4 regions of the Lysinibacillus sp. ACHW1.5 genome follow, and region 4 is predicted to be linked to each of the others. Evidence: riboswitches for the same ligand, from Rfam matches in the RefSeq annotation. Region 4 holds a riboswitch; each other region holds the start of a gene.
The links. A riboswitch is a leader RNA that binds a small molecule or an ion and turns the genes downstream of it on or off. The one in region 4 is predicted to bind cobalamin.

Region 1 (7,326 bases), 460 kb from region 4:
ATCTACACCAGAATCAATGACAGCAACTGTGACATCATGGTTGCCTGCTAATTCTAGTGCCTTATCCATTTGCAGTAAGTTTAAATGATACATCTCTTGTTTTTTAGGATCAGCTTCTTTATTAAAAGAATGATAGATGTAACTAGGAGATACACTTGATATTCCGTTTTGCTTTAAATAGTAAGAGACGGCTTTTTCAATCGATACGCCTTTATTTAGTTGTACAACATCATACCCTAATGAAGGAATGGAGCGGATGACCTTGGAGCCAATTTTTTTATGTACGTTTTTATCAAGACCTGAATGCTTGATAACAATTGTATCCTTACTCATCCATTTTTCTTCATTCTTCTCTGTTTGTTTCGCACTGTTTGCCAGCATGTTTTTCGCTTTATGCTGAGGTGCCTCAGCAAAGGCAGAAGCAGTAGGAACCATGAGTGCAGCAGATGCTACAACAGCGACTGATTTTTTATACCAACTTTTCAATTGTTATCTCTCCTTGGTGTTATAAATTAAATCTCGACTATATTAATACGGACAAAGATTAGAAAAGTTTCGTAATGTAGGAAAATTTTTCTTTGCTATTTTAATTTTTGGTAGGTTTAACGAAAAAACCTAGCATTGTTAAAAGCTTTAGATCATTTCTATTAATTGTTGTAGCTCCTGCTTGGAACGAGGGATGTTGATATTTTCCTGCAATAGCTTCTTTTTTTGCAAAGCTATGACCATTTCAAAAATCCATGGACGTTCAAGATGCGCGCGATGTAACAATTCGTCTTCATAAAACAAGGTGATTGGATCACCGTTATAAATAATTTTTCCAGCCTCCATAACAATGATTAGATCTGCCCATTCATAGGCGAGAGGTATGTCATGGGTTGCTAGTAAAATGGTTCTCTCACCATCATCTAATTTGGCTAAGTATTGTAATACTTGTGTAGCATAATAATTATCAAGACCTGCTGTTGGTTCATCTAACAAAAGGACAGAGGGCTCCATCGCTAAAACACCTGCCATTGCTACACGTTTTTTCTGACCTACGCTTAAAAAATGAATGGGTTTATCAAGCAAATCTTCCACTTCGGTTTGCGCAACGGCCCATGCTATTTTTTCTTCCGTTTTTTCAGTAGACCAGCCGAGATTCAATGGGCCAAATGCTATATCTTGCTTGACGGTCCCTGAAAAAAGCTGATGATCTGCATTCTGAAAAACAATGCCGACTTTTTGGCGTAGGGCCTTTAAAGCTTTTCGACTATATTCCAGACCGTTGCCTTCGAATATAATCGTCCCAGCTGTAGGTTTTAAAATACCGTTAAGATGCTGAAATAAAGTCGATTTTCCTGCGCCATTATGCCCGAGTATGGCGATTTTTTTACCTTTTGGAATGTCTAATGTAATATCTGACAACGCCTTCGTACCATCCGCATAGGCATAAGATAATTGGTTGAGTTCAAAATAAAATGCTGTCATGTAAAATACCCTCCATATACGATGAGGACTAGTAAAATAGCTGCCATGCCTAGCCAATTTTTCTTGCTATAAGAGCCCATCTCTTGCCAGTAGACGGCCTCGCCTCCACGTGATTGTATGGCGTTGTTGAGCTCCCGGCTACGCTGAAACATTTCCACAAATAATGCCACAATAAGCATGGAGACAGAGCGTAGCCATTGCATCGGTGAATGATAGCCGAGACGTGCTTGCTGGGCGAGATGTATATTTTGCATGCTTTCTAAAAACATAAAAATAAAACGATAGGTTAGTTCGACGAGCTCCACTAATAAAGAGGGGAGTCGCCATTGTCGTAGCACATAACATATTCCTTGTACGGAAGTGGTTAGAATTAAAAAGTATAAACAACTAATGCTGCCAAGGACAATAAAGAACAGCTGTTGCGCTGCTAACACACTTGCATTCCCAATAAAGACAGTCCAATTCCTAAATGTAAACGACCAAATATGGGCAGGGAGTGTATTCGTTGATGATGTAAAGGAAAGTAAAATAGATACGAGACTTGTTAATAAGAAAAAGCTAGGTAGCAATAATAATTTGCCGTAGTATGCAAGCGGAATTTTTGCACCTAAAATGATAAAAGCACTCATTACTAAAAATGTAATGAGTGAAAGTCGTTCATCTCTCATGATGAGCGTTATGAGAAGTAGTCCAAGTGAAAATATCATTTTTTCTAGCGGATGAACGGACGCTAGCTTATTCAGATAGGCATACTTATCAATGAGTAACATAATGGTTAACCTTCTTTGTGTTTGCCACGCATATAGCCGATGAAGTAGCCAATAAAGCCAGCTCCTATAGCTGCCTGTAGCACGAATAATAAGCTTTCGATTTCACCACTTGGTGGCTCCCATAGACTTTCAAACCATGGTTCATATTCCGCATTGATTTCACCGATAGCTGCTTCTGCTTCTCCATCAGCACCACCAAATTCAGCACCTTTTTGTATGAATAAGGGAATGATGGCTAACAACACAACAATTGCTAATAACAATAAATTTTTTTTCATTTGTTAATGTGCCTCCTTTGTTGAGAAAACACGTAACGTTTTTAATTCGCTAACATTGTATTTTTTCAAGAAATTCATCACAATGACCGTTAAAATTCCTTCACTCACTGCTAAAGGAATTTGCGTTAAGGCAAAAATACCTGCAAACTTTGTAAAGGATGCCATAAAGCCTCCAACCTCTGAAGGAAAGGCTAGTGCTAGTTGTACAGAAGTCACAATGTATGTACCTAAATCACCAAGCATAGCTGCAAAGAATATGGCTAGTGAAAATGACAACCCTACTTTTTGAGCCCCTTTAAAGACAAAGTAAGCAATAAAAGGACCAACAATAGCCATAGAAAAGGCATTAGCCCCTAAAGTTGTAATTCCTCCATGAGCTAATAATAAAGATTGAAATAATAAAACGATTGTTCCAATTACACTCATTGCTAGAGGGCCAAAAAGTACTGTCCCAAGTCCTACACCAGTTGGGTGAGAGCAACTACCTGTAACTGAAGGGATTTTTAGGGCGGATAGCACAAAGGCAAAGGCTCCTGAAAGCCCCAAAAGCATTTTTGTTTCAGGATTTTCATCAATGGTTTTTCGAATAGAACGCAATCCTAGAATGATAAATGGGATAGAGATCACCCACCAAAAAATAGCCCATTCGATTGGTAAAAAACCTTCCATGATATGCATGGCAAAGGCACGTTTTGGCACGATTAAAAAGGCCAGTAAAAAATAACTAAGTTTCCACCATGATAATGTCAAAAAGCTTTCCTCCTAACTAATTAATAGATTTTTAGAATATTGCGTGCGTAATTAAAAAAAGCACTTCTCCTTAGGTGGAAAAGTGCATAGCTAAAAAAGCAAATAACAGTCTCATCTGCTAAGCCGCACACCTATCCTCGTAGGTTGAAACGATCACTTATTTTTCGGCAGGTCTCCTGGCTCTAGTTCAATGCTTTATAGGTCTTCCCATCCGTTGGACAGTGACATATTCTATAAAGCTCCCTATTACAGTGGCGGGACCGCGCCGGACTCAAACCGGCTTCCCTTTTAAGCAAAATGACAAGCACTTTGCACCGAAAAACATTCAAATTGTGAGATTTCACGACAAAGTGTAACATGAATTTCCATAAATATGCTATACCTTTTATGAAATTTTTTAAATTAAAGGTCAACGGTGAATATTCTGATAAAATTTTGTGTGCAAATTATATGATTGTATAAATTTCATACCTAGTTCCATTCAAAATTGATAAATTTGTCATAAATTTTTAAAGAAATATTGAAATTTTAAAATAATAAGATATGATAAAGACAGTTTTCTATTTAAAATTCTACTAAAAATTTCATATAAAACGTCAATAAGTGCTCGAATAGCTCGAGATAATAGGGAAATTGGTGAAAATCCAATACAGCCCCCGCTACTGTAATAGCTGATGAAATCGCAAAGCCACTGGTGCAAACTTGGGAAGGTGCGACAGTAAAATGAAGCTTAAGTCAGGAAACCTGCTTATTTGATTGTGCATGCAAACTTTTCGGAGGGAGAAGTTGAAGCGAAAGCGGGTACCTGTATTTCATTCTATTCGTTTTTATTTGGCTTCTACAAAACCTTTACTCTTCGTTATAGAGTAAAGGTTTTTCTTTTTCCAAAAAGCAAATGAGGGGAGACAGAAGATGACAACTTGGAATTTAGAGGGGATGAAAACACATCTCTTTATTTGCAATGGCAGTAGCTGCATGAAAAAGGATGGGGAGGAAATTACCTTAGCCATTCGAGATGAGATACAGCGGCAAGCACTCGATCAGGAAATACATACGACAAGAACGCGCTGTAATGGACGCTGCAAGGATGCTTGTGTGGTAATCGCTTATCCTCAAGGAAACTGGTATCGTGTGCCATCAACAGAGCATGCTAGAACACTAGTACAAGATTTACATCATGAATCCTTATACAACGAACATGTCTTTACACTTCGTGAAGGTACATTACAGCGTACTGCTCAAACAACTGCCATTAAAGGGATCGAAAAGGTGAAAGAGGGGTAACAACATGGCGCAAAAAGGAAAAATTTTCGTAGTAGGCTTTGGACCTGGAGATTTTAAGCATATTACGACACGTGCAGTAGAGGCTTTACAACAAAGTGATATGATTATAGGCTATAAAACCTATGTAGAGCTGATTCAAGATTTAGTAAGTGCAAAATCGATTGTTAGTACAGGCATGACAGAAGAAGTGTCGCGTGCACAGGAAGCCGTTCGTCAAGCCGAAGCAGGGAGCATCGTCTCAGTAATTTCGAGTGGTGATGCAGGCGTCTATGGCATGGCAGGATTAGTCTATGAGGTGTTAATTGAGCTAGGCTGGACAGAAGCTACAGGAATTGAAGTAGAAATTGTTCCTGGGATTTCTGCGATTAATTCATGCGCTAGCATACTTGGTGCACCTATTATGCATGATGCTTGTACAATCAGTTTGAGTGACCATCTAACACCATGGAATTTAATTGCAAAGCGTGTCGAGGCAGCTGCAATGGCGGACTTTGTCATTGCTTTATACAATCCTAAAAGTGGACGTCGAACAAGACAAATTGTCGAGGCTCAACGAATACTCTTAGAATATCGTTCGCCAGACACACCAGTTGGGCTTGTGAAAAGTGCCTATCGAGAACGTCAAGAAGTGACCATGACAACACTAGCAGAAATGCTAGAACATGATATTGGTATGCTGACAACTGTCATTATCGGGAATTCGTCAACATTTTTCTATGACAATAAGATGATTACGCCCCGCGGTTACCAACGTAAATATACCCTGGGTGAAGAGAAACAGCCATTACGTCCACATCAACGTTTACGCGAAGAAAATGAACCTTGGGCAATGAACCAAGAGACAGGAACAGCGCGAAATGACTTTACGGCTGACCCTAATGCAGGGCGCTTTAATAAACCCAGTATAGCCGCTACGCCAAAGCCGAAAAAAACAGCTCTTGAAATGGCTACAGCGGCACTTGCAATGGTAAAAGGGACAAGCGCAGTCAAAATAACACCGAAGCTTGTACAGCAAAAAATAGAATCTATTTTTGAATTAGCAGTAAGTCCTGGTGTAGCCAATAAGTTTTTTACTCCCCAGCAAATGATGACGTTAGCGGAGGTCGTTGGGGATGAGGGGACGATGGAATACACACCAGATCATCAAATTCATTTGAAAATACCAACGACTGCCCCTGAACAGATCACAGAGAAATTACAGGAAGTAGGGTTTTTATTAGCCCCGATTGGTGATGTGTTATCACTGAAGGCTTGTGATTTTTGCTACGGTGAAAAGGCTGATTCAATACCATATGCAGAGGAAATACAAGAAAAACTAGGCGGTATGTCCTTACCGAAGACATTAAATATTGGCTTTAATGGCTGTGGGATGGCCTGTTATCGGGCTGTATTTGATGATATTGGCATCGTCTACCGCAAAAGTAAATTTGATGTCTTTATTGGAGCAAAACCAGTCGGTCGTACTGCACACGCAGCACAGCCTGTTGTAGAAGGGCTGGAGCCTGAGCAGCTGATTCCACTCATTACAGATATTATTGAAGAATATAAAGCAAATGCTCATCCAAATGAACGCTTATTTAAATATTTTAAACGTGTGAAAAAAATACTGCATTTTACGTATCAAGATATGTCTTCCAAAATAAAAGTAGAGCCAGCTCCGTGCGGCGACTAGTAAGGAGTAGAGAGATGAAAGCTATTTTATTTGTCGGCCATGGGAGCCGTTTAGCAGCAGGAAATGATGAGGTTCGTACATTTATCGAACAAATGACACCTCGTATTGATGAACAATTTTTAGTGGAAACTTGTTTCCTTGAATTTGCTTCACCTAACATCGAAGAAGGTATTACAAACTGTGTGAAAAAGGGAGCTACAGAGGTACATGTAATTCCAATCATTTTACTGCATGCAGGCCATTCAAAGCTGCATATTCCAGCGGAAATCGAGCATGCGCGTGAGCATTATCCAGCGATTACCTTCACATATGGTCAAACAATTGGTATCCATGATGAAATCTTTGCCATTTTACAAGATCGCCTAGCTGAAATTGGCTTTAATTCAGAACAAGAGCAGGAAGACACAGCGATTTTATTGATTGCACGAGGTGGCAGTGATCCATCTGCTAATGGTGATTTTTATAAAATCACGCGACTTTTATGGGAAAAACTACCTGTAAAATACGTAGAAAGTGCTTTTATGGGTGTCACAGATCCACGCGTTGAAGAAGGAATTGAACGTTGTGTCAAACTAGGTGCAAAAAAAATCATCATGTTACCATACTTTTTATTCACAGGCATTTTGATGGAACGCATGCATGGCATGTGTGAGAAGTTTAATGAACTTTATCCAGATTGTGATATTCAAATTGCTAACTATTTTGGCTACCATGAACGGTTACAAAATGTTTTATTAGAGCGTATTGAACAGGCAATCAACGGTACATCAACAGGTATGCAAGATCTAGAAGATTATCGCGCCTATGCGGCAGTACATGGACATGCACATCATCATCACCATCATGATCACGATCATGGACATGCACATCATCATCACCATCATGATCACGATCACGATCATGGACATGCGCATCATCATCACGACCATCACGATCATGGGCATGACCATCACCATCATGACCATGACCATCATCATGAAGAGGAGCCGGTAAAATGATTTTCATGTTAGCAGGGACAAGTGATGCAAGGGATCTAGCCCTTGCATTACAAAGCGCAGGTTATGCGGTAACCGCTACGGTCGTCACTGAATCGGCAGCCTCT
Region 2 (7,326 bases), 1.7 Mb from region 4:
GCTTGGCTACTATAAGGATGAAGTAGCAACTAATGAAGCCTTTATTGACGGTTGGTTAAAAACAGGGGATCTAGCTCGCAAGGATAAAGATGGTTTTATTTGGATTGTAGATCGTAAAAAGGATGTCATTATTTCGGGTGGTGTCAATATTTATCCGAAAGAAATTGAAGATTGTTTATTGAGTTTTGAAGGGATATTCGAGGTTGCAGTAATTGGTGTACCACATCCGCAATGGGGGGAAACTGTAAAGGCTGTGTATTGTGCTAAACAAGATATTGATGAGGAAGCTTTGAAAGCTTATTTAGAGGAACATCTTGCAAAGTTTAAAATACCACGTATTTTTGAAAAAGTGGAAGCGCTCCCACGCAATGCATCAGGCAAAATATTAAAACAAAATTTGAAGGGGCAAGAGGTGAGATAGCATGAAAGTATTACAACAAGAAGCAATGCGTACTACGAACTTTTTTACGGAAGATGACACGCTTCAAAAAATAGTAGAAATGATGTTAGATAAAGAGTTTTTATCCTATGCCCAACGAGAGTTAACAGATTTTGGTGAGCTATGTGCAGGTGATATTGATGCGAGGGCAAAACATACAGATCGACAGGGTGAGCCTCGCCTTCAAAGATATGATGCCTATGGTGAAGAGATATCGGAGGTTTGGGTTAATGATGGCTATAAAAAAACGATTGAAGAGACATATAATACTGGGATTGTAGGCTATGTACACAAGCATATTCCGCAGCTAGGCCACAAGGGGAATTATGTTTATAGCTTTGCACAAGGTTATTTGCTATCCCATGCAGAACCTGGTTTTTATTGTCCCGTAACATTGACGATGGCTACTGCCTATCTATTAGATCATTATGCAGATGAAGAGGTAAAGCAGCGTTTTTTACCACATGTTTGTGCAACAGGTGACACAGATTTATATGAAGGTGCGACCTTTTTAACAGAACGTCAAGGAGGCTCTGACGTCGGTGCAAATGTGGTGGAGGCGAGAAAGGATGGCACTGCGTATCGTCTATATGGTGAAAAATACTTTGCATCCAATGCGGGCATGTGTGGTGTAGCGATGGTATTGGCACGACTAGAAAGTGCACCAGCAGGTTCCAAAGGCTTAACGTTGTTTGCAGTTCCTTGGCGTAAAGAAGATGGAACAACAAATCATCTACGTATTCGCCGACTGAAAGATAAGCTAGGCGTTCGGGCAGTTCCCTCTGGTGAGGTAGAATTTGATGGTGCTCTTGCCTACGTTGTAGGGGAGCAAAATAAAGGGATTTATTATATGCTAGAAGCACTAAATCTCTCCAGAATTTGTAATGCAGTCGCTTCAATTGGTATTATGCGTCGCGGCTTCTTAGAGGCGAAACATTATGTAAGCAATCGACATGCATTTGGCAAGCCCTTAACACAATACCCTATGATTCAGGATACTTTAGGGAAATTTGCAGCTAAGTTGCACGTGGAAGTAGCGACAGTTTTTGATCTTATTCAATTATACGATAAAGTGACAAGTGGACAGGGCACACAGCAAGATCTTATTATGAATCGTTTATATATTGCCATTATGAAAAAGGAAACGGCAGAGCAAGCTGTTCACTATGCTAGTGAGGCAATTGAATTACATGGAGGTAATGGCTATATAGAAGACTTTGTAACGCCTCGCTTATTAAGAGATGCGCAAGTATTGACGGTGTGGGAGGGGACGGCTAATATTTTGGCCTTGGAACTCATTCGTTTAGTAGATAAGTTTCATGCCCATGAACTGTTTGTACAGGAGATGGAGGAACGATTAGACAAATTAGCTAACAGTTCATTAGTACAAATTGTTAAAGAACAATTGGCGAATATGTCTGTGAAACTCCAAATTTTTAGCGCTTTAGACGAAGCAACGAAAACTTTTGAAGCAAAAGGTGTGGCGGAAAAAATGGCGCACCTTTATGAAAGTGTCATAGCGGTTGAGTGGGCACATAAATTTGGTGGGAAATATGAAAAACTAGCGGACATTTATTTAGAGCAGACATGGTCATTAAGAGAAATGGGTGCACAAATGAAAACAGTTCAATACTTTTCTGAAATTGTATAATGGCCGGGGAGTCGTCTTGAATGGAGGCGACTTCTTTCATTTTCATGTATAATGAAATCAACTGAATATTATAAAGGTTCTTTACTTAAGTAAAGTGAAAAGGGAAATCGGTGTAATTCCGATGCGGTCCCGCCACTGTAAGTGTGAGTTTTTTCAAATGATGCCACTGAAGATTTCGGGAAGGCTTGAAAAATCGCAAGTAGCACTAGCCAGGAGACCTGCCTTTATAACGACATGACAACCTACGAGGATAGGGTGGTGGATTTTGTATCAGTTTTTTTGGTGCGATTTTGCCCCCTCATCGATCAAAGATGAGGGGTTTTATTTTGATGTAGAATAAAGCGAAATGTCGCACGGATCAACGAAGGAGGATTCACATGAAGAAATTTTGGAAAATAGGATTATCAGCATTTTTAGCAGTAGGCTTGCTAGCTGCTTGTGGGCAGGAAGCAAAAGATAACAAGCCATCTAACGAGCAGCAAACACAGCAAGAAACAGCCCAGGTGGATGAAGCAACATTCCCAATGACGATAACAGATGCCCTTGGTAAGGACATTACACTTGAAGCACCTCCTGAGAAAATTATTTCACTTATTCCGAGTAATACGGAAATCCTTTTTGGACTAGGTTTAAATGATGAAATAGTTGGTGTTACGGACAACGACGATTATCCGCCAGAGGCAGCTGAGAAGGATAAGGTTGGCGGTATGGAATACGATATTGAAAAAATTATTGCTTTAAAACCAGATATCGTTTTTTCACACGAATCTAGCATGTCTCTTTCAGAAGAGGCTATTGCACAGCTTGAATCAGCAGGTTTGAAAGTATTTGTTGTAAAAAATGCACAAGACTTTAATGAAACATATACAACAATTGAGCAACTGGGACGTGCTACAGGGAAATTACCAGAGGCAGAAAAAATTGTCGCGAATATGAAGGCAAAAGTAGAAGAAGTTTTGTCTAAAGTCAAGGATGTTGAACCCAAAAAAGTGTTAGTTGAAGCATCAGATGAGCCAGATATTTATACAGCTGGCAATGGTACATTTATGAACGCGATGCTTGAAATGATTAATGCAGAGAATGTAGCTGTAGATGGCGATAATTGGTATAAAATTGATGCAGAACAAATTATCGCAAAAAATCCAGATGTCATCGTGGTGACATATCATTATGTACCAGATATTTTAACGAAAATACCAAAACGTGCGGGCTTTGATACGATTAATGCCGTAAAAAATAATGCGATTGTGCAGGTAGATGAAAGTACGACAAGTCGTCAAGGGCCACGTTTAGCTGAAGGTCTAGAAGAATTAGCAAAAGCAATCTATCCTGAGGTATTTAAGTGAAAAACATAGCACTAGCCTATACATTAACATGTACGCTTCTTCTTATTAGCATCTGGTGTGGCGTAGCGATAGGCTCGGTTCATATTCCATTAGAAGTATTGTGGAATAAGGCGGTTGATGAAACAGCCGCCAATATCTTTTGGAAAATTCGTTTGCCTCGCGTGTTATTAGCGGGACTAGTAGGCGCATCTCTAGCTATTGCTGGAGCAGCTTTCCAAGGTTTATTAAAAAATCCATTAGCAGATCCATATACACTAGGGGTTTCATCAGGGGCTTCTGTTGGTGCTGTTTTAACGATCTTTTTTAGTATTTCTATACCTGTTGTCGGTTTGTATGCGCTGCCAACCTTTAGTATGATTGGTGCTATCATTACGATGGTAGTTGTTATGAGCTTTGCTAGACTCGTAGACCGCTCATTAAAAATGGAAACGTTGATATTAACAGGTGTTATTTTTAGTTCATTTTTAGGTTCCCTCATTTCATTAATGATTGCCTTATCTGGTGAAGAATTACGTCAGGTAATAGGCTGGCTACTTGGTTCTGTTTCGATGCGTGGTTGGCCATATGTCCAAATGATCATTCCATTTGTGATTGTAGGTTCAATAATGCTATGGACACAAAGACGAGAATTAAATGTCTTGTTGTATGGTGAAGAGCGAGCAAAACATTTAGGTGTTAATGTAAAGCGTAGTAAATATTTGATATTAGCAGGTGGCTCCATGCTAACTGGAGCAGCTGTAGCAGTTTCTGGCACAATTGGCTTTGTAGGATTAGTGGTGCCGCATATGACAAGGATGATTTGGGGTTCTGATCATCGCCACTTATTACCATTATCTTTTTTCAATGGTGCAACATTACTCATTATTTGCGACTTAGTAGCACGAACAATCATTGTGCCAAGAGAGCTACCAATTGGTGTCATTACGGCATTTATTGGAGCACCTGTTTTCTCCTATATTTTTTATAAGCAGCGAAGAAGCAAGGGGGTACGGGCATGATTGTTGTTGAACATCTATCAGGTGGCTATGAAGATGTACCAATCGTCAGGGACATTAGTTTTACTGTTGAAAAAGGAAAAATTCTTGGCATTCTAGGGCCGAATGGTAGCGGGAAATCCACATTATTAAAAGTAATGAGTGGTATTTTACCAGCTACTGCTGGAACCGTTTCGATTGATGGACAAAATATTCTTTCTTATCATGCTCGTGCTTTGGCAAAAAAAATGGCTGTATTACCACAGCTTCATGCAAATGCTTTCTCGAACAGTGTGAGAGAGGCAGTTTCACTGGGGCGCTACCCGCATCAAACAGGCTTTTTCTCGAGTTGGTCTGCACAAGATGAGAAGGCAGTTCAACATGCAATGCTTCAAACAGGTGTAAAGCGATATGAGCATACACCGATGGAATTTTTATCTGGCGGTGAACAACAAAGAGTTTTTGTTGCACAGGCATTAGCTCAAACAGCTGAAATCTTACTGCTGGATGAACCAACGAACCATCTTGATATTGCACACCAACGTCAAATTTTAGATATGGTTCGGAAGGAAGCCATGGAGTGTGGTTTAACAGTCGTTATGGTACTACACGATATGAATTTAGCCTCTCTTTATTGTGATGAATTATTGCTGATGGAAAGCGGACAAATGAGAGCACTTGGTGCACCACATGAAGTATTAATTGCCTCCCAAATTGAAGAAGTTTATCAAGCACGGGTGACTACATATGCTCACCCTGAAATACCAAAACCTCAAATTACAATGATGCCCGCAGCTACAGACTATCAGCAGCGAGCTGTCATCAAAAAAGAGCACTTTACGATAACTGAACAATATATCCAACTTCAATCAGAGCTTCCTCTGAAGACCGTATCTTCTGCAGTTCATAACCCAGGTATTGGCTGGCATAATTGCTTATTAAATCGCTCAGTTCCTGGTGATTATGTCATTAGCGATGTGAAACGAGAAGTTAAAGAATTTTTGAAAAGGGAAAATTTTTCATCTACAAATACTGTTGTTATGCTAACAGCAGTACCAACAGCTCTAGTGGCCATCAATGAATTTTCTGCACCTTTTGGCAGTATAATCGTAGCTGTAACAGCTGGCGTAGGCAATGCAGTTGATGTATCTCGAGTACACGAAAGACAAGATGAACCATATATTGGTACTATTAATACATGGGTTATCGTTAATGGTTGTTTATCGGAAGAGGCATTTTTTCAGGCATTGATGACAGCAACTGAGGCAAAAACAAAGGCGTTGCAATCAGAAAATATTCGTGATGAGCGGAGTGGAACAATTGCAACAGGTACTGCTACAGATAGTCTGTTAATTGCTGCAACTCAAAAAGGAGTAGAAATGCTGTATGGTGGCCCAATTACGGAAGTTGGTAAAATGATTGCAAAGGGTGTCTATGAAACAACAGTTCAGGCGATTAGGAATTATAAAAACCATTTTTAGGAGATGAGAGAAATGAAGCTTTACACGAAAACAGGCGATACGGGGAAAACAAGTCTAATTGGAGGACGGGTTGATAAAGATAGTTTACGTGTGGAAACATATGGGGCAATTGATGAATTAAATTCCTTTATTGGAAAGGCTGTAAGTGAATTAGATCAAGCGCTTTTCAAGGATATTTTAACAGACCTAGAGACAATTCAGCATGAGTTGTTCGATGCTGGTGGAGACCTTGCTAATGTGATGAAAGAACGTCATTATAAATTAACAGAACAACCGATTGAAGTACTTGAAGCTCGTATAGATGCTTTATCAGACGAAGCGCCACCTTTACAACGTTTTATTTTACCAGGAGGTGCACCAGCAGCGGCAACTTTACACATTGCACGCACGGTTGCACGTCGAGCAGAACGTGAAATGGTGACACTTATGAAAGAAGTTGAAGATGTACCAAAGGTTGTACAAAAATATTTAAATCGCTTATCGGATTATTTATTTGCAGCTGCACGTGTTGTAAATGCTCGCTTAAACGTAGCAGATGTTGAATATATTCGCAGTGGGAATGTTTTTAAAAAATAAAGTTTGATTTAAAAAATGTTTTTGTACAAAAAGTAAATTGCCAGGTATTAAGCTACGGGGTGGTATAGTTTGTGTGCAATTTTAGCAGATGTTCAAATGTCTACTGAATATGCGACATCCTACTAAGTAAAATAGTTAAGGAAAGTAAAAAAATGCTACTTTGAAAAAATTCAGGGTGGCTTTTTTTCTTGTAAAATGTAAGAATATAAAATTATCAGAAATATTTCCGTTTTATGTTGACTGAATGCTCACTCATTTATTAGAATAGGAATATAATGATAAAGTGAAGTACATTTCTGTATGAACTAGCAAATTCGTCACAAAGAGAGAAAATTACGACAAACTAAAGGGGGGACCAACCATGAGTCCATTATTAATTGCTAACATTGTCTTAACAGTCGTGGTTGTGCTTTATGCAGTAGGATTGTTCTTCTACCTGTTGAAAACACGCTATAAGTATGTGCAATTGGGGAAAAAGGTTGAGTTTGATGAAAGTGTTAAAGAACGACTTCGTTATATTATGGTCAATGTATTTGGTCAAAATAAGCTATTAAAGGATCCAAAGAGTGGTTTAATACATGTTATGTTTTTCTATGGATTTTTGATGGTACAGTTAGGGGCCATTGATTTAATTTGGAAAGGACTAGCACCTGAGTCACATCTGCCACTAGGCATTTTCTATGGTGTCTTTACATTCTTCCAAGAGCTAGTAGTTTTAATGATTTTAATCGCGGTAGTGTGGGCATTTTACCGCCGCTATGTTGAAAAGCTAGTACGTCTAAAACGAGGATGGAAAAACGGCCTTGTATTAATTTTCATTGGTGGCTTAATGGTATCTACATTAATCGCTAATGGTATG
Region 3 (7,326 bases), 1.9 Mb from region 4:
AACGAATGGGCCGACAAGTAAACCGATAATACCAAATAACTGTAGACCTATGAACATGGAAATTAATGTTGGTAAAGTGGATAAACCGATATGGTCTCCCATTAATTTAGGCTCGACTACTCGACGAATAATAAGTAAAATAGCAGCTAAGATGAATAATTTTACAGCTATAGAGGTGTTTCCCATCAATAGGTGATAAAGTCCCCATGGCGCTAGAATAATGATAGAACCTAGGAATGGTACAATATCTATTAACCAGATAATAATCGTCATTGTTACTGCGTATTTCGGTTGGATTAATAGCAGTCCAATGAGTGTGACGCCTCCAATAATAAAGCTTACAAATAAGTGAGCCTTCATATAGCCAAGTGTTGCATCTTTTAAGCGATTTAAAATAATTTTTATCTTCTTTGCTGTATTGGGCTTTAAATATTTATAAGTGATTTGCTTTAACTTAGGCAAATCAAGCATAAATAGGAATAGCGCAATCATATAAACGAGAAGACTGATGAATAGGCTGGGTATCTCTGAAAAGAAGGCAGAAACTTTGCTATAATTAAAGAAGCTTAAAAAGGATTCTTCAACTTTCTTTATGAAATCCATTGTGGTTTTTTGAAGCGAAGCACTTACTTCAGGTGGAAAGTCTTCTGTATATTTAGAAATATTTTCTTGCATATGAAGCCACATATCTGATAGCTTGGAAATATAATAGGGAGCTTGCTTAGACAGTAAAATTATTTGTGTCATTATTTGGGTAATGGACAGATAACAAATAATAGATATAACTATTACACTCACTATGTAAATAAAAGCAACTGCTATTTTCCGTGACATTTTCCATTTCCGTTTAACGAACATGACAAGTGGTTCTAAGAAAAATGCACTAATCCCAGCAAGGATTAAAGGCATGGACACTGGGATAACAAAATACGCAGCTAGAAGTAGGGATATAATCACAATCAACCGAAAAATCAATTTCCTAGCATTAAATTTATTCATAAACTCACCTTCTTTGCGAAAAAAATTAAGTTAAGTGTACCATAAATCAAATTTTATTACGTTCTGAATCAATAAAGGTAGGGATGAATTATGGAAAAAGAGATTTTGCAACTTTTTAGTAATTTAACAGAGCATGATCGCGATATTCAATATGAATCTTACGAGGAATTAATGAAAATTATGCAGGAACCTGTAGATTGGACATATGCAGTTTGGGAACAGCTAGTAAAAGCACTTACATACAATAATGGTTATTCTCGTGCACGTGCTGCACAAATTTTATGCGCTTTAGCTGCAAAAAGTGATCCAGAAGAAAGGGTCTTGGAGGATTTTTTAAAGATTTGGGCTGTGACTTACGATGAGCAATCTGCTACAGCAAGGCATGCATTACAAGCAATTTGGAAAATTGGACAAGCGGGTCCAGTACAAAGAGATTTGGTTGTATCGTATCTAGCTAAAAGATTTCAAACATGTATAGATGAAAAACAGCCATCTCTTATTCGTCAGGATATTATTATGTCATTTAAAAAGCTATATGATCAAACAAATGACTCGAAATTATTAGATATTGCCCATCGTTTAATTAATGAAGAACAAGATGCTAAATATAAAAAGAAGTATAAGTCAGCCATCCGTTCAAAGTAGCGAGGTGGTGTTTTTTTGTGCAAATTCTTTGATGAGCGGTAGAATAGTCAACTATAATGAATGAAAAAAGGGGATTATGGCATGAGCATTTATAATTATCTAGTTCGGAAGCCTAATGGCGAAATTTTATCGATGGAAACATATCGTGGAAAAACAATGTTAATTGTTAACACGGCAAACCAATGCCGATTTACATATCAATTTGAAGACTTACAGAAAATGTATGATAAATATGGAAAAGAGAATTTTGTAGTTCTTGGATTCCCTTGTGATCAATTTGGCCATCAAAATCCTGAAGATGGGGAGGAAACTAAGCATCTCTGCAAGGTAAACTATGGGGTCACATTCCCGATTTTTGAGCTTGTACAGGTAAATGGAGAGGCTACCCATCCACTCTTTAATTATTTAAAGCATGAAGTGGATTACCGAGAGTTTGGGAAGGCAAGTATGCAGGAGAAAATGTTGGCAGAAGCAATTGTTCAACTTGCCCCAAGCTTTTTAGATGGTCGTAATATTCGCTGGAACTTTACAAAATTTCTAGTAGATGCTAATGGTAAGACCGTCTCACGCTTTGAACCAACAGATTCACAGCTCGATATTGAAAAAGCAATTGAAACACTATTATAGTAAATTTCTTAATAATGTAAAAATTTGTTAGGGTTTTCTCTTCAAGTAGAAATATTGCTATATTTTAAAACTGAGTACAGCTATTTTTTCTGAAGCATATATGATAAACTGCTTTACAAATGAAATATTCTTGCAGAATAAAGGTGCTAATTAGCATAATCGGGAATCCGGTGAAAAACCGGAGCTGTTTCCGCAACTGTAAGTGCAGCCATTATAAAGATTTACCACTGTCTCAAAGAAGATGGGAAGGTCCTTTATAACACATTCGTTTCATGTGACGAACTGTACAAGCCAGGAGACCGACCTTTATTTGAACGTATAAAAACTTCTCGGAAGCTAGGAGGATATACGGCAAATACATAGGCTTTGTCCAGTTTGATGGCTCATTATGTTATTTTTGTCGTTCCTTTGCAAAAAGGAGCGACTTTTTTATGCCTTTCAAATAAGAATTTTTCATTATAGAAAATAGGGGGGAAGCAAGTGAAAAAAGATGCCCGTTATTCTTGTTATCCATTTATGCGTGAGAAAGCTTCAACGGTCGATTTTGAAATTCGAACAGATAGCCTTACAACACATCTAGGAGTTGCATTAGCTGCGGTAAAAAAAGAGGATGTTCAAGTCGTTGCTGAGGATTTATTGCTTATGTTACCTATGGCGTATCATGTGAATGGCTCAGTTCGTGGGAAATTAGCAGTAACTGAAGAGGATTTATCTTGGTTAAGTGAGCGTTATGATTTTTACGTTCGCCATGTGAAGGAAGAGATTCAAAGTTTTGTTTTACCTCAAGGAACAGAGGCCGCTGCAGCCTTACATCTTTGTCGCAGTGAAGCAAAAAAATCATATCGTACTTTACACAAAGTATCAGAAGAACGAGAGGTTCCTGCTATTCTTTTCGATTACCTTGGTTTATTAGCTAATGTATGTTTTGTCATGGCTGTTTTTATGAATCAGCAAGCTGGAATAGCTGAAATACCGTTTATTAGTAAATCCTACCCAATGAAAAAGAAAAAGGAGAATAACAATGAAGAAAGTATTTAATTTCCAATGGCTATCAGTGCTCTTACTTGCACTGGTATTAGCAGGCTGTGGCACTGCTGAAGATACAAAAAATAAAGATGCTTCGCAAGATACACAACACGCAGAGAAAACAAGCTATAAAGTGACAGATGACCGTGGAGTGGAAATAGAGTTTAAAGAAGTACCAAAAACAGTTGTATCTTTACAACCAAGTAATACTGAAATTTTGTTTGCTTTAGGTGTTGGCGATAAAATTGTAGGAGCAACTGAGTACGATACTTATCCAGAGGAAGCACAAAAAATTGAACGTGTCTCTGATACTACGAACTTTAACAGTGAAAGAATTATAGCGTTAAAGCCAGATGTTGTCATTGCTTATACAATCGGTGATAAGGATGCCCTAAAGCCGCTTGAGGACGCAGGAATTAAAGTGTTTGTTATTCAATCTGCGACAACTTTCGATGATGTTTATGGAGATATCGAACAAATTGCTGCTGTGATGGATGTTGCTGATATAGGAAATAAATTAAATGAAGAGATCAAGGCGAAAATTGCTGAAGTACAAACGAAGGTGAAGGACGTAAAAACGCCGAAAAATGTTTATTTAGAGGTTAGCCCTAAGCCAGACATATATACAGCAGGCTCTAGCACTTTCCAGCAAGAAATATTAGATGCAGCTAATGTTAATAATGTTTTTTCTGACTTGAATAGCTGGGCAAAAGTGAATGAGGAAGATGTTATTGCGAAAAATCCAGATGTTATTTTAACAACAGTAAACGATACAGAAGATCCAATAGGAGAAATTCTTGAACGAGATGGTTGGAATACTGTGACAGCTATTCAAAACAAAGCGGTATTGTCCATCGATACAGATATCTCTAATCGACCTGGTCCGCGTATTGGTGAAGCTGTAGAATTAGTAGCGAAAGCTGTGTACCCCGAATTATTTAAATAAGAAATGTTTCCATGCTAGCTGTGAGCCATTCAGCTAGCATTTTTTATGTGGTTTAAATTATTACCTAGCGTGAAAATTGGAATTAATGTAGTTTGTTCTTTAAAATAAAAGTAAGTATGCTTAATAATCTTAGGAGGTGTAGTGATTGGAGCAATTAGAGACAAAGGTAATTCCATTTGAGGCAGTCTATAATTTCCGAGACATGGGTGGATATAAGACAAAAGATGGGCGTAGGGTAAAAAAAGGTTTATTTTACCGCTCAGCTGCTCTTGGAAAAATGACACTGGCAGATAAAGAGCTATTTGAAACATTAGGGATTAAAACCATTTTTGATTATCGCGATAACAATGAGGCGTATCATAATCCTAACCCAGTGTTCTCGTATGCTCAATATATACAAATCCCAGCGAAGGGTAATCATGCTTTTGAAATGCCTACCAATGCTGGTGGTAGAGATTTCTATAAAGTGGTAAGCCCTGAGATGTTTCGGGATTTTTATGCACAAATGCCTTTTAACAATCTTTCATTTAAAGAGTTAATGCAAACGATTCAAAATCCTAATAATCTAGGTCTTGTCCATCATTGCGCAGTTGGTAAGGACCGAACGGGTATTGGAGGAGCACTTATTTTACTAGCTTTAGATGTACCTGAGGAGACTATCATGGAGGACTATTTAGATACTAATATACATTTACGTCCGATGGTAGAAAGAATGGCTCAGGCTATTCAGCATCAGTATAATGAGCAAGAACTACTGCAATTTTATGCATTAATGTCCGCCCGTGAAGACTATTTACAAGCAGCATTGGATGCGATGGATCGTCGCTATGGTTCTAAGACTGGGTTTTTAGAGCAGGAATTTGGCCTAACAATTGAAAAACGAGAGCAATTACAATCCTATTGCTTGATTTAAAAATGGACCCTTTCACACGATGTGAGAGGGATTTTTTATGTGGAAGCGCTGTCTTCCTATAAATCTCTTTACAGTCTGAATATTTGTGATAAGATACAATAGATTTTTAAGAAAAAATAGGAGAAGTGAAAGTATTGGCAGACACAATTAAAGAGACAAATAAGTTAAGTCTATTCCATTTAACATGGCCGATCTTCTTAGAGGTTTTTCTATTTATGTTGATGGGACTAGCCGATACTTTTATGCTCAGTGCTTTATCGGATAATGCTGTATCAGGAGTAGGTGCAGCCAATCAATATATCCATATTGCCATCTTGATTCTGGAGGTAGTGGGCAATGGTGCATCTATTGTTGTTTCTCAGTATTTAGGCTCCAGACGCTTTTTTGAAGCAGCCAAGATCTCGGCGTTAGCGGTCACGATGAATTTGGTCGTGGGGCTTTTAATGAGTATTTTATTTTTCTTCTTTGCGAGACATTTAATGACAATGATGAACTTGCAGGGAGAAGTACTCCACTATGCACAAAGTTACTTAGCCATCATTGGGAGTTTTATTTTCTTACAGGCTATTATTAATGCACTCGCTGCAATTATTCGTGTACATGGTTGGACAAAACAAACTATGTACGTTTCACTTGGCATGAACGTCTTACATGTTGTGCTAAACTACGGTCTTATTTTTGGGAATTTAGGTTTACCAGAGCTTGGTGTGAAAGGAGCGGCTATTTCCTCTGTCATTAGTCGCGGATTAGCTGTCCTAGTATTTTTCTGGTTACTGTTTCAGGTAATGGAAGTGCGCGTAAAGTTACAATATTATTTTGAGTATTCAAAGGAATATGTGAGGAAAATACTAAACATTGGTTTACCATCTGCGTTTGAACAGGTACTTTATCAATTTTGCCAAATCATCTTTTTATATTATGCGACATACTTAGGAGCAGAAACACTAGCAGCACGACAATATGCTATGAATATTTCGATGTTTACATATTTATTTGCAATTGCCATTGGTACAGGAACAGCCATTATTATTGGTCGTCATGTAGGTGCAGGAGAAAAAGATGAGGCGTATCATCAGCTATGGAAAAGTGTTCGTGCAGCATTTGTTTTTACGATTATTATGCTCGCAGTCGTTACGCTATTCCGTAAGCCACTTATGCAGGTATTTACTGATAATCCAGAAGTCATTAAGATTGGGGCATCCGTGTTAGCATTAAGTATTTTGCTAGAGACTGGTCGCACAATGAATATCGTGGTCATTAACTCTTTACGCGCTTCTGGGGATGCTAGATTCCCTGTGAAAATTGGTTTTCTATCAATGGTTTGCATGAGCCTGCCGCTTGGCTATTTATTTGTCTTTGTATTGGATTGGGGCTTGGTCGGAATTTGGCTAGCCATTTCAGCAGATGAATGGGTGCGGGCGATTATCGTATACTTTAGATGGAAAAGTCGTAAATGGGAGCGTTATGCTCTTGTATCACCGAACGACAAAAAGGAGGCATAGAAATGGGCGCATTATCGAAACGTGCGATCGGGGCGGCATTAATGGATCAACATATCACCCTTTTTGCTTGTCCAATCTGTCAGCAATCAATGCATGTCTATGAGCAGGGGAGATTGGTTTGTACTTCTAACCATTCCTTTGATATTGCGAAACAAGGCTATGTCAATATGCTGACACATAACGCCGCTTCTAAATATAGTAAGGGCCTTTTTGAATCCCGCAAGTCTGTTATTGATAGTGGGATTTATGATGCTGTAGAAGCCCGAATCGGTGAGCTTATTAGCTCTGCAAAAACGGTGCTCGATACTGGTTGTGGAGAGGGCTCACATTTAGCTCGCATTATGAATGATAGAGATCATGGTATTGGCGTTGGAATTGACATAGCGAAGGAGGGCATTTTGGCTGCAGCACGTCATTATCCTCAACAAATTTGGTGTGTAGGGGATTTAGCTAAAAGTCCATTTGCTCAAGCGAGTTTCGATGCCATTTTAAATATACTATCACCAGCAAATTATGAGGAGTTTAAACGACTTCTTACACCGAATGGCTGTCTTGTGAAGGTTGTACCGCAAAGTGGTTATTTGAGGGAACTGCGTGCTCAATTATATGCAGATTCAAACAAGGAAACTTACTCTAATGAACAAATTGTAGCTCGTTTTCAAGATAGT
Region 4 (7,326 bases):
GGAACATGGCTTCAAAGCCGACATTCATTAAAGCTTTATTAGCATTATAGCGTACATATGCTCGCACTTCAGGTGATAATCCTGTTTCCGCATAAATATCATCTGTATACTTCATTTCATTTTGATATAAATCTAATAATAGCTCATAGCCCCATAAATGTAGCTCTTCTTGCTTTTCCTTTGAAAATTGCTTGAATAAATTTTGAGCAAAAAATCCAACTGCTACCCCATGGATAGATTCATCGCGCAAGATGAGTGAAATAATCTCGGCACTGTTTCGTAGGAAGCCTTGTCCTCCTAAGTATAGTGGATAGAAAAAGCCAGAATAAAACAGGAAAGATTCAAGCATAACGGATGAAAACATCGCTTTCCATAAGCTCTCTGGATTGCCTTCTTCAATACTATTATAAATGTCTGCTATTTTATTGGCCTTATACTGTAGAAATTCATTTTTCTTGACCCATTCAAATAGCTCGTCGATTTCTTCGTTTGTACAAAGCGTTGTGAAAATATAAGAATAGGACTTGGCATGTATCGCCTCGAATGCATCAAAAACGGTTAGGACAGCCTTTTCCTGTAAATCGTCTGTATAAGCAGCAACACGATTCATCCCGATATTTGTTTGTACAGTATCCAGTAAGGTTAATCCTGCAAATACTTTTTTATATGTGTCCTGATGCTCAAAGCTTTTCCATTGTTTAATATCTTTGCTGACCGCAATTTCTTCTGGAAACCAAATTTGCTTCCATTGCTGGTCCCAAAAGATTTGGGCAAGCTCACTTGTTGCCTTATTCCAATTGACTGCCTCATAAATTATATTTGACATGCTACACACTCCTCTAAGCTTTGTAATCGTTGACGAACATAGTAAACAGACTTAATGCCCTTTATCCACGCATAAATGTATACTTTAGCCAATTGTTCGGTTGTCCAATTGTCCGTTACATAAAGCGTCATGGAAATACCTTGGTCAACGTGCTTTTGAGAAGCTGCATATAAATCAATTAAATCATACGGATTTACATCATACGCCTCCACATATAAATGACTATTGTCATTTGTTAAATGAGGCATTGGATAAATGGTTCTACTATCGGCGTAATCACGAACCTCTACGCGCTCTGTACATGGTGCGATTGAAGCCGTACAGCTACGAATATATGAAATACTACCAGTTGGGGCAATAGCCAAACGATAGGAATGGAATAGACCGTACTGCATTACATCCTGCTTTAACGTTTCCCACATCTTGTTTGTGATGATTGGAATATTGCCAAGCGCCTTCAACACAGAAGGCGATAGTTCTTCTTCCGTTTTATTGATATATTGGTCAAAATAGCTACCTGATGCATAATCACTGTCCTCAAATCGGTAGAAGGTTGCAGCTTTTTCTTTCGCCATTTCCATCGAAGATTTCAGTGAATAATAGTTCATCGCTTCCATAAAGTGATCCATGAAATCAATGGAATCTTTTGAGCCGTACAGGATGCCTTCTGTCACGAGATGCCCATGGAGGTTCATACAGCCAAGCCCTACAGAATGCATTAATTGATTGGCTTTTGCAACAGACGGAACATTCTTAATGTGCGTCATTTGCGATACATTCGTTAATAGGTGCATGGCTGTATCGACTAATGCGCCGAAATCATTGACTTTACTTGCTGCATGGATATCGATGGAACCTAAGTTACACGATACATCTAATCCATAGTCATTTGGTTGATCCTGGTCCGTAATGATACTTGTCTCTTGTACTTGTAAGATTTCTGTACATAAATTGGACATTTTGACACGTCCAATATTTTTTAAAGGATGTACCTTATTGACATTATCATCAAAGATTTCAAACGGATAGCCTGATTCAAATTGTGCTTTTTTCACCTCTGTGTAAAGCTTACGTGCATTTAAACGTTTAATTTTACGAATTTTAGGGTTATCAAGTAGCTCGTAGTACATGTCTGAAATAGAAATTTCAGACATACGTTTGCCATATTCTTTAAAAATATCGTATGGGCTAAACAAAACAATATCCTTATCACGTTTCATCAGTTCGAAGAAAATACTAGGTATAATAATCCCTGTTGAAAGGGTAGCGAGGCGAATTTTATCATCAGCATTTGGTTTTTTTGATGAAATGAAATTTTCTATGTCTGCATGGAAAATATTTAGATAGACAACACCTGAGCCATTTCGTTGCCCTAACTGATTCGAATAACTGAAAGAATTTTCTAACAGTTTTGCTACTGGGATGACACCACTTGCACGATTTAATATCTCTTTAATTGGATCACCTAATGGACGTAAATCTGTTAAGTTGACCCCAACTCCACCACCAAGGCGTGATAGCTCTAAACAATAGCCAATATTTTCAGCAATACTATTCATGGAGTCATCCATTGATAATTTAAAGCAGCTGACTAATTCACCACGTGCTTTCTTACCACTATTTAAAGCAGTTGGTGTTGCAGGCTGATAGGCTTCCATCATTGCTTCGACAGAGCGTTCTGCTAAAGCCGTGTTTCCTTGAGCTAAATACAAAGCAATAATGACAATACGATCCTCATACTTTTCTAAGATCTCTTCCCCATCACGACTTTTCATAGCATAGCTATCGTAAAATTTGCTTGCGCTCATAAAGGATGGAAAGCGGAAATTATAATCATAGGCTTTCTTGTACAGCTTCTTAATAAATTCCATTTCGTACATGTCGATAAAGGCTTTCTCATAGTAGCCCTCATCAACTAAATAGCGGATTTTTTCTTCAATATCTATAAAATAACGCAAACGTACGTTAACATACTCTAAAAAGTAGCGGCGCGTAGCTTCGCGGTCCTTTTCTAACTCCAGTAATCCAGTTGTACTATAACGATTCAGTACGTCATTATTAAGCTTTAAATAGGTTTTCATCTCATTACCCTCGTTTCATAAAACGTTTGTATTGCTTCGTAATCCGTTTGATTACCTCGTAAATCTAATTTCCTTACTAAGGGTACATGATAGGTAGCAGCGATTTTCTCACCAGCAGCACCAAATACATGATGACCGAAGTTACTATTACCACTGGCAACTACTCCTTTACAAAAATCCCTGTTTTTTTCTAAGAAACGTTGTACCTTTGCTGGAATGTCACCTAAACCATCTGTGTAGGTAATTAAGAGATATGGCTTGTTCAATCGCAATTCTTCCGAGAGCTCGATACATTCTGCCTTTAATTTGGATACAACATTTCGGACATTACCTGTACGACTCGCGTAAACAATCATAGGGCAATCAACTCAATTTGAGAAACAATTTCCTGAACATCTCCTATAAAAGTTTCATTCATCTCTAAAACAGGCACACTTAAAAAACCTGCGTCAATAATCGTTTGCTTTGCTTGTTCATCGTGATCGATGTTAACAATTTCAGCTTCAAGTCCTGCACGTTGTAGTTCAGATTTTACCCATAGGCATTTTGGACAAATTGTTTTCGTATAAAGTTTCATAGAAATCCCTCTTTTCATAAAATAAAAAAGCCTATCTCCTCTAGAGAGATAGGCTAAATGGAAACGTTAACATACCAAAAATACTGACGTTCCCATCTCTTAATCCCCGAAGAAATGATAAATTTGTTTTATAAAGGCAGGTCTCCTGGCTTTGCTTCATTCTCTGATTCCCTTCCCATGCCAATGCACAGTGGTTGTAATCATCGTCAGCTTCACAGTTGCGGGGACAGCGTCGGAATTGTACCGAACTTCCCTTTTAAACTACATGTAGTAGTACCTTTGTAAAACGAACACAATATATAGTTGTTGTTCAATATTTTTAAGTGTACCATCCTTCAAATGAAAAGTAAATCATGATTCTAAACTTCTTTATTTTTGGATTATTCAGTATTTTAAATTATGTAGTTCCAAATAGATTACCACTAATCACTTATACCCAAATCAAAAATCTATTTTTAACGATGTACGTGATTTTCTATTAAAATGGATCTTGAATTCTAATTTGTAGTTTTAAGAAATCTTCTATTTTATGTACCATTGAAAATTAGTTGTCTCTATCGTAAGTCCTGAAATAATGATCATTACATTAATAAAGAGCATGCTTTTATCATAACATGCTCTTACCATTCTATCATTGGGATTATAGTCTAACCTTAACCTCAGTCCCGTCCTGAGCTTTGACATCGACTAGCACAAGTCCTTTATAATTTTGTAGTTCCTTGATAATCGGCTTTAGCATTTCTTTGTCGATGAGCGGAAAGGTAAAGTCTATTTTCTTTTTATCGAAGTATGCCTTTGTCCACTTATTGGCTTGTTGCTGTATCCATTTAGAAGTTAAAATGGAGAGGATAATGGTTAGCACAGTATAGGGAACAGGGACGGTAAAGCGAACGTCTTTTGCTTTCACTTTTACATGCATCATTCGTCGCCTCTACTCAATGAAGACTGCAACGGAATCCCCGTTTGCTGATTTTATATCTACAATTTGTCCATCTAGTTCATTTTCAATCGCTTCAAGAAGAAGATTGATGTCGATATCTTTTACGTATTTTTCCGATTGCGGAATACTTGCAGCGATGCTGTGTCCTGCCATCAATACGGCTTTGACAAGTTTAATTGGTAAATTTACCGTGACATTATCATTTTCGGTGGATACAACACGAACCTTTAACGTTTTATCTAAATACTTTGTTTTTTCCACAAATTTATTCTCTGATTCTTCTTTCTGTTGTAGCACTTGAATCAGCTCTGATCCTTTATCCGCATCAATTTTGCCCTCTTGAATCATCGTTAACACTTTTGTAATTTCCTCTTTCATGGTCGTTCCTCCCTATTCGTCTTTTAAGAGCTTTATGGCTTCATCTGTTGTGATTTCGCCATTTTCCAGCATGCTTACAATTTTTTTCTCATCTACTTCATTTTTCTTCTTTTGAGCATAGCCAAGGGATGAAATAATATCATTTAGCTTGCCTCGAACTGTTGGATACGAAACCCCCAGTTCCTTTTCAACCTCTTTAATATTTCCTCGGCAGGTTAAAAATACTTCCACAAAATGAAGCTGATCCTGTGATAAGGATGCTAGCTTCGACAATTCAAACTCATTTTCAATGGTCGTGTGACAATGAGAACACTGTAACTTCGTAATTTTCAATGTTTTACTGCAGACAGGACAATTTGTGATTACTTGATAAGCCATAGTGAACTCCTTCCTTTAAGTTAAGCTGATTATATAACAAAGAAATTAAAGATGTAAATAATAAAATTAATAATTTTAATTAAAAAATAAATAAAATTAATTCCTGAATTAAAAATGTTAATTAATCATTGCTGTATTGCTTGTCTTAAGCATCATTACGCAGTACTCTATGTAGTGTTTTCTATTTCTACTTGTAGCTAGCGACATTAGTTAGAGAATGACAGTTTAGAATTGAAAATAAGGTTACATTGTATTCTGTAAAAAAATTTGTTACTATAAAAAGACAATTATGAGAGGACTGATGAATGGACAATGAAGAACTAAACTATATTTTTATTTGAATTGAATGATTTCAAACACAAAATATAGGGTTAGTCTATCCATTTTTAACTATCAGTTTGCATTTTATTTGTCATGACACAAATGGCAAATCGCATTAATTCAGAGAAAGACTAATCCTTCCAATGCACAGTTGGAGGGATTTTTTCTTGCTTTCATAGTTGATTTTGTACCTTTCATTTACCCATAAAGGAGAGGAAAAATATGAGCGATTCAGAAACGATTGTAACGCATGTAACACTCCGTATAAGTCGTTAATATCCATCTGCTTATACGGAGAAATCAACCATAGATGGATAGACCGACTTTGTATGAAAAGTAAACTGTTGCAATACAAAGGAGGAATTATCATGTCCATGATACAAGTACAAAACCTAACTTTTTCTTATCCAAGCAGCTTTGACAATATTTTTGAGAATGTCAACTTTCAAATCGATACGGATTGGAAACTTGGATTTATCGGTAGAAACGGACGAGGTAAAACAACATTCTTTCAGTTGTTATTAGGAAATTATGAGTATAGCGGAAAAATCATCTCTTCTGTAGACTTCACTTATTTCCCCTATCCAGTTTCTGATCCAAATAAATATACCCATGAAATATTTGAAGAAATTTGTCCTCAGGCAGAAGATTGGGAATGTCTACGTGAAATAGCTTACCTACATGTAGATGCGGAGGTCATGTATCGTCCTTTTAAAACATTATCCAATGGCGAACAAACAAAGGTGCTGCTTGCTGCGTTGTTTTTGACAGAGGGTCAATTTTTATTAATTGATGAACCAACCAATCACCTAGACACGGATGCAAGAAAGACGGTTTCCGATTATCTTCGCAGGAAAAAAGGATTTATTTTAATTTCACATGACAGAAGCTTTTTAGATGGCTGTGTTGACCATATCCTATCGATTAATAGAGCCAATATTGACGTTCAAAGTGGAAATTATTCTTCTTGGAAGTTAAATTTTGATCGTCAGCAGGAACACGAAGAAGTAACCAATCAACGACTGCAAAAAGATATCGACCGATTAAAACAATCCTCAAAGCGTTCGTCAGGTTGGTCTAATCAAGTGGAAGCCTCCAAAAACGGCACAACCAATTCAGGTTCCAAACTGGACAAAGGCTTTGTTGGACATAAAGCAGCCAAGATGATGAAACGAGCGAAGAACCTGGAATCCAGACAACAAAGAGCTATTGAGGAAAAATCAAAACTGCTAAAAAATGTTGAAAAAACCGAGTCATTGAAAGTAGAGCCATTGGCATATCCATCAAAAGAAATGGTTGTTGTCACGGATGTATCGATTCGGTACGATGACCATATCGTGAATAAGCCTATTAGCTTCAAAGTGGCACAAGGGGATCGAGTTGTTTTAGATGGCAAAAATGGAAGCGGAAAAAGTAGTATGTTAAAACTTATTCTAGGTATGCCCCTCCATCATACAGGCTCCATAAAGCTAGCTTCAGGTCTAGTCATTTCCTATGTTCAGCAGGATACATCCCATTTAAAGGGATTGCTATCGGAATTTATTGAAGAGCATGGTATTGATGAGACGTTATTTAAATCAATCCTGCGCAAGATGGATTTTGAACGTATTCAATTTGAGAAGGATATCTCACATTATTCTGGTGGGCAAAAGAAAAAGCTGCTGATTGCTAAAAGCTTGTGTGAGAAGGCTCATTTATATATTTGGGATGAACCACTCAATTTTATTGATATCTATTCACGCATGCAGATTGAAGAGCTCATAAAAAGCTCTCATCTCACAATGGTGATTGTTGAGCATGATCAGGCATTTCAAAAAACTGTAGC

Region 1: linked by a shared signal. The riboswitch ahead of L6W14_RS13575 ((2Fe-2S) ferredoxin domain-containing protein) and the one ahead of L6W14_RS11075 (glutaredoxin family protein) in region 4 are both predicted to bind cobalamin.
Region 2: linked by a shared signal. The riboswitch ahead of L6W14_RS02500 (ABC transporter substrate-binding protein) and the one ahead of L6W14_RS11075 (glutaredoxin family protein) in region 4 are both predicted to bind cobalamin.
Region 3: linked by a shared signal. The riboswitch ahead of L6W14_RS20960 (hypothetical protein) and the one ahead of L6W14_RS11075 (glutaredoxin family protein) in region 4 are both predicted to bind cobalamin.

Annotation. Positions count from the first base shown of each region.
Region 1 covers NZ_CP091777.1:2,711,173-2,718,498, reverse strand. The annotation lists gene L6W14_RS13600 (S8 family serine peptidase) at 1-486, opposite strand, end outside; gene L6W14_RS13595 (energy-coupling factor ABC transporter ATP-binding protein) at 634-1,470, opposite strand; gene cbiQ (cobalt ECF transporter T component CbiQ) at 1,467-2,240, opposite strand; gene L6W14_RS13585 (energy-coupling factor ABC transporter substrate-binding protein) at 2,246-2,518, opposite strand; gene L6W14_RS13580 (energy-coupling factor ABC transporter permease) at 2,522-3,268, opposite strand; cobalamin riboswitch at 3,417-3,602, opposite strand; cobalamin riboswitch at 3,853-4,035, shown strand; gene L6W14_RS13575 ((2Fe-2S) ferredoxin domain-containing protein) at 4,181-4,552, shown strand; gene cobJ (precorrin-3B C(17)-methyltransferase) at 4,557-6,224, shown strand; gene L6W14_RS13565 (sirohydrochlorin chelatase) at 6,239-7,222, shown strand; gene cobK (precorrin-6A reductase) at 7,219-7,326, shown strand, end outside.
Region 2 covers NZ_CP091777.1:529,967-537,292, forward strand. The annotation lists gene L6W14_RS02490 (class I adenylate-forming enzyme family protein) at 1-421, shown strand, start outside; gene L6W14_RS02495 (acyl-CoA dehydrogenase family protein) at 423-2,090, shown strand; cobalamin riboswitch at 2,148-2,331, shown strand; gene L6W14_RS02500 (ABC transporter substrate-binding protein) at 2,468-3,436, shown strand; gene L6W14_RS02505 (FecCD family ABC transporter permease) at 3,433-4,434, shown strand; gene L6W14_RS02510 (adenosylcobinamide amidohydrolase) at 4,431-5,891, shown strand; gene L6W14_RS02515 (cob(I)yrinic acid a,c-diamide adenosyltransferase) at 5,904-6,467, shown strand; gene L6W14_RS02520 (heterodisulfide reductase-related iron-sulfur binding cluster) at 6,829-7,326, shown strand, end outside.
Region 3 covers NZ_CP091777.1:4,177,596-4,184,921, reverse strand. The annotation lists gene ytvI (sporulation integral membrane protein YtvI) at 1-999, opposite strand, end outside; gene L6W14_RS20970 (hypothetical protein) at 1,090-1,644, shown strand; gene L6W14_RS20965 (glutathione peroxidase) at 1,726-2,271, shown strand; cobalamin riboswitch at 2,396-2,594, shown strand; gene L6W14_RS20960 (hypothetical protein) at 2,752-3,309, shown strand; gene L6W14_RS20955 (ABC transporter substrate-binding protein) at 3,293-4,243, shown strand; gene L6W14_RS20950 (tyrosine-protein phosphatase) at 4,389-5,156, shown strand; gene L6W14_RS20945 (MATE family efflux transporter) at 5,291-6,658, shown strand; gene L6W14_RS20940 (putative RNA methyltransferase) at 6,661-7,326, shown strand, end outside.
Region 4 covers NZ_CP091777.1:2,246,266-2,253,591, reverse strand. The annotation lists gene nrdF (class 1b ribonucleoside-diphosphate reductase subunit beta) at 1-826, opposite strand, end outside; gene nrdE (class 1b ribonucleoside-diphosphate reductase subunit alpha) at 814-2,907, opposite strand; gene nrdI (class Ib ribonucleoside-diphosphate reductase assembly flavoprotein NrdI) at 2,904-3,263, opposite strand; gene L6W14_RS11075 (glutaredoxin family protein) at 3,260-3,484, opposite strand; cobalamin riboswitch at 3,602-3,780, opposite strand; gene L6W14_RS11070 (hypothetical protein) at 4,125-4,406, opposite strand; gene L6W14_RS11065 (SHOCT-like domain-containing protein) at 4,416-4,802, opposite strand; gene L6W14_RS11060 (DUF2089 domain-containing protein) at 4,815-5,180, opposite strand; gene L6W14_RS11055 (Lsa family ABC-F type ribosomal protection protein) at 5,870-7,326, shown strand, end outside.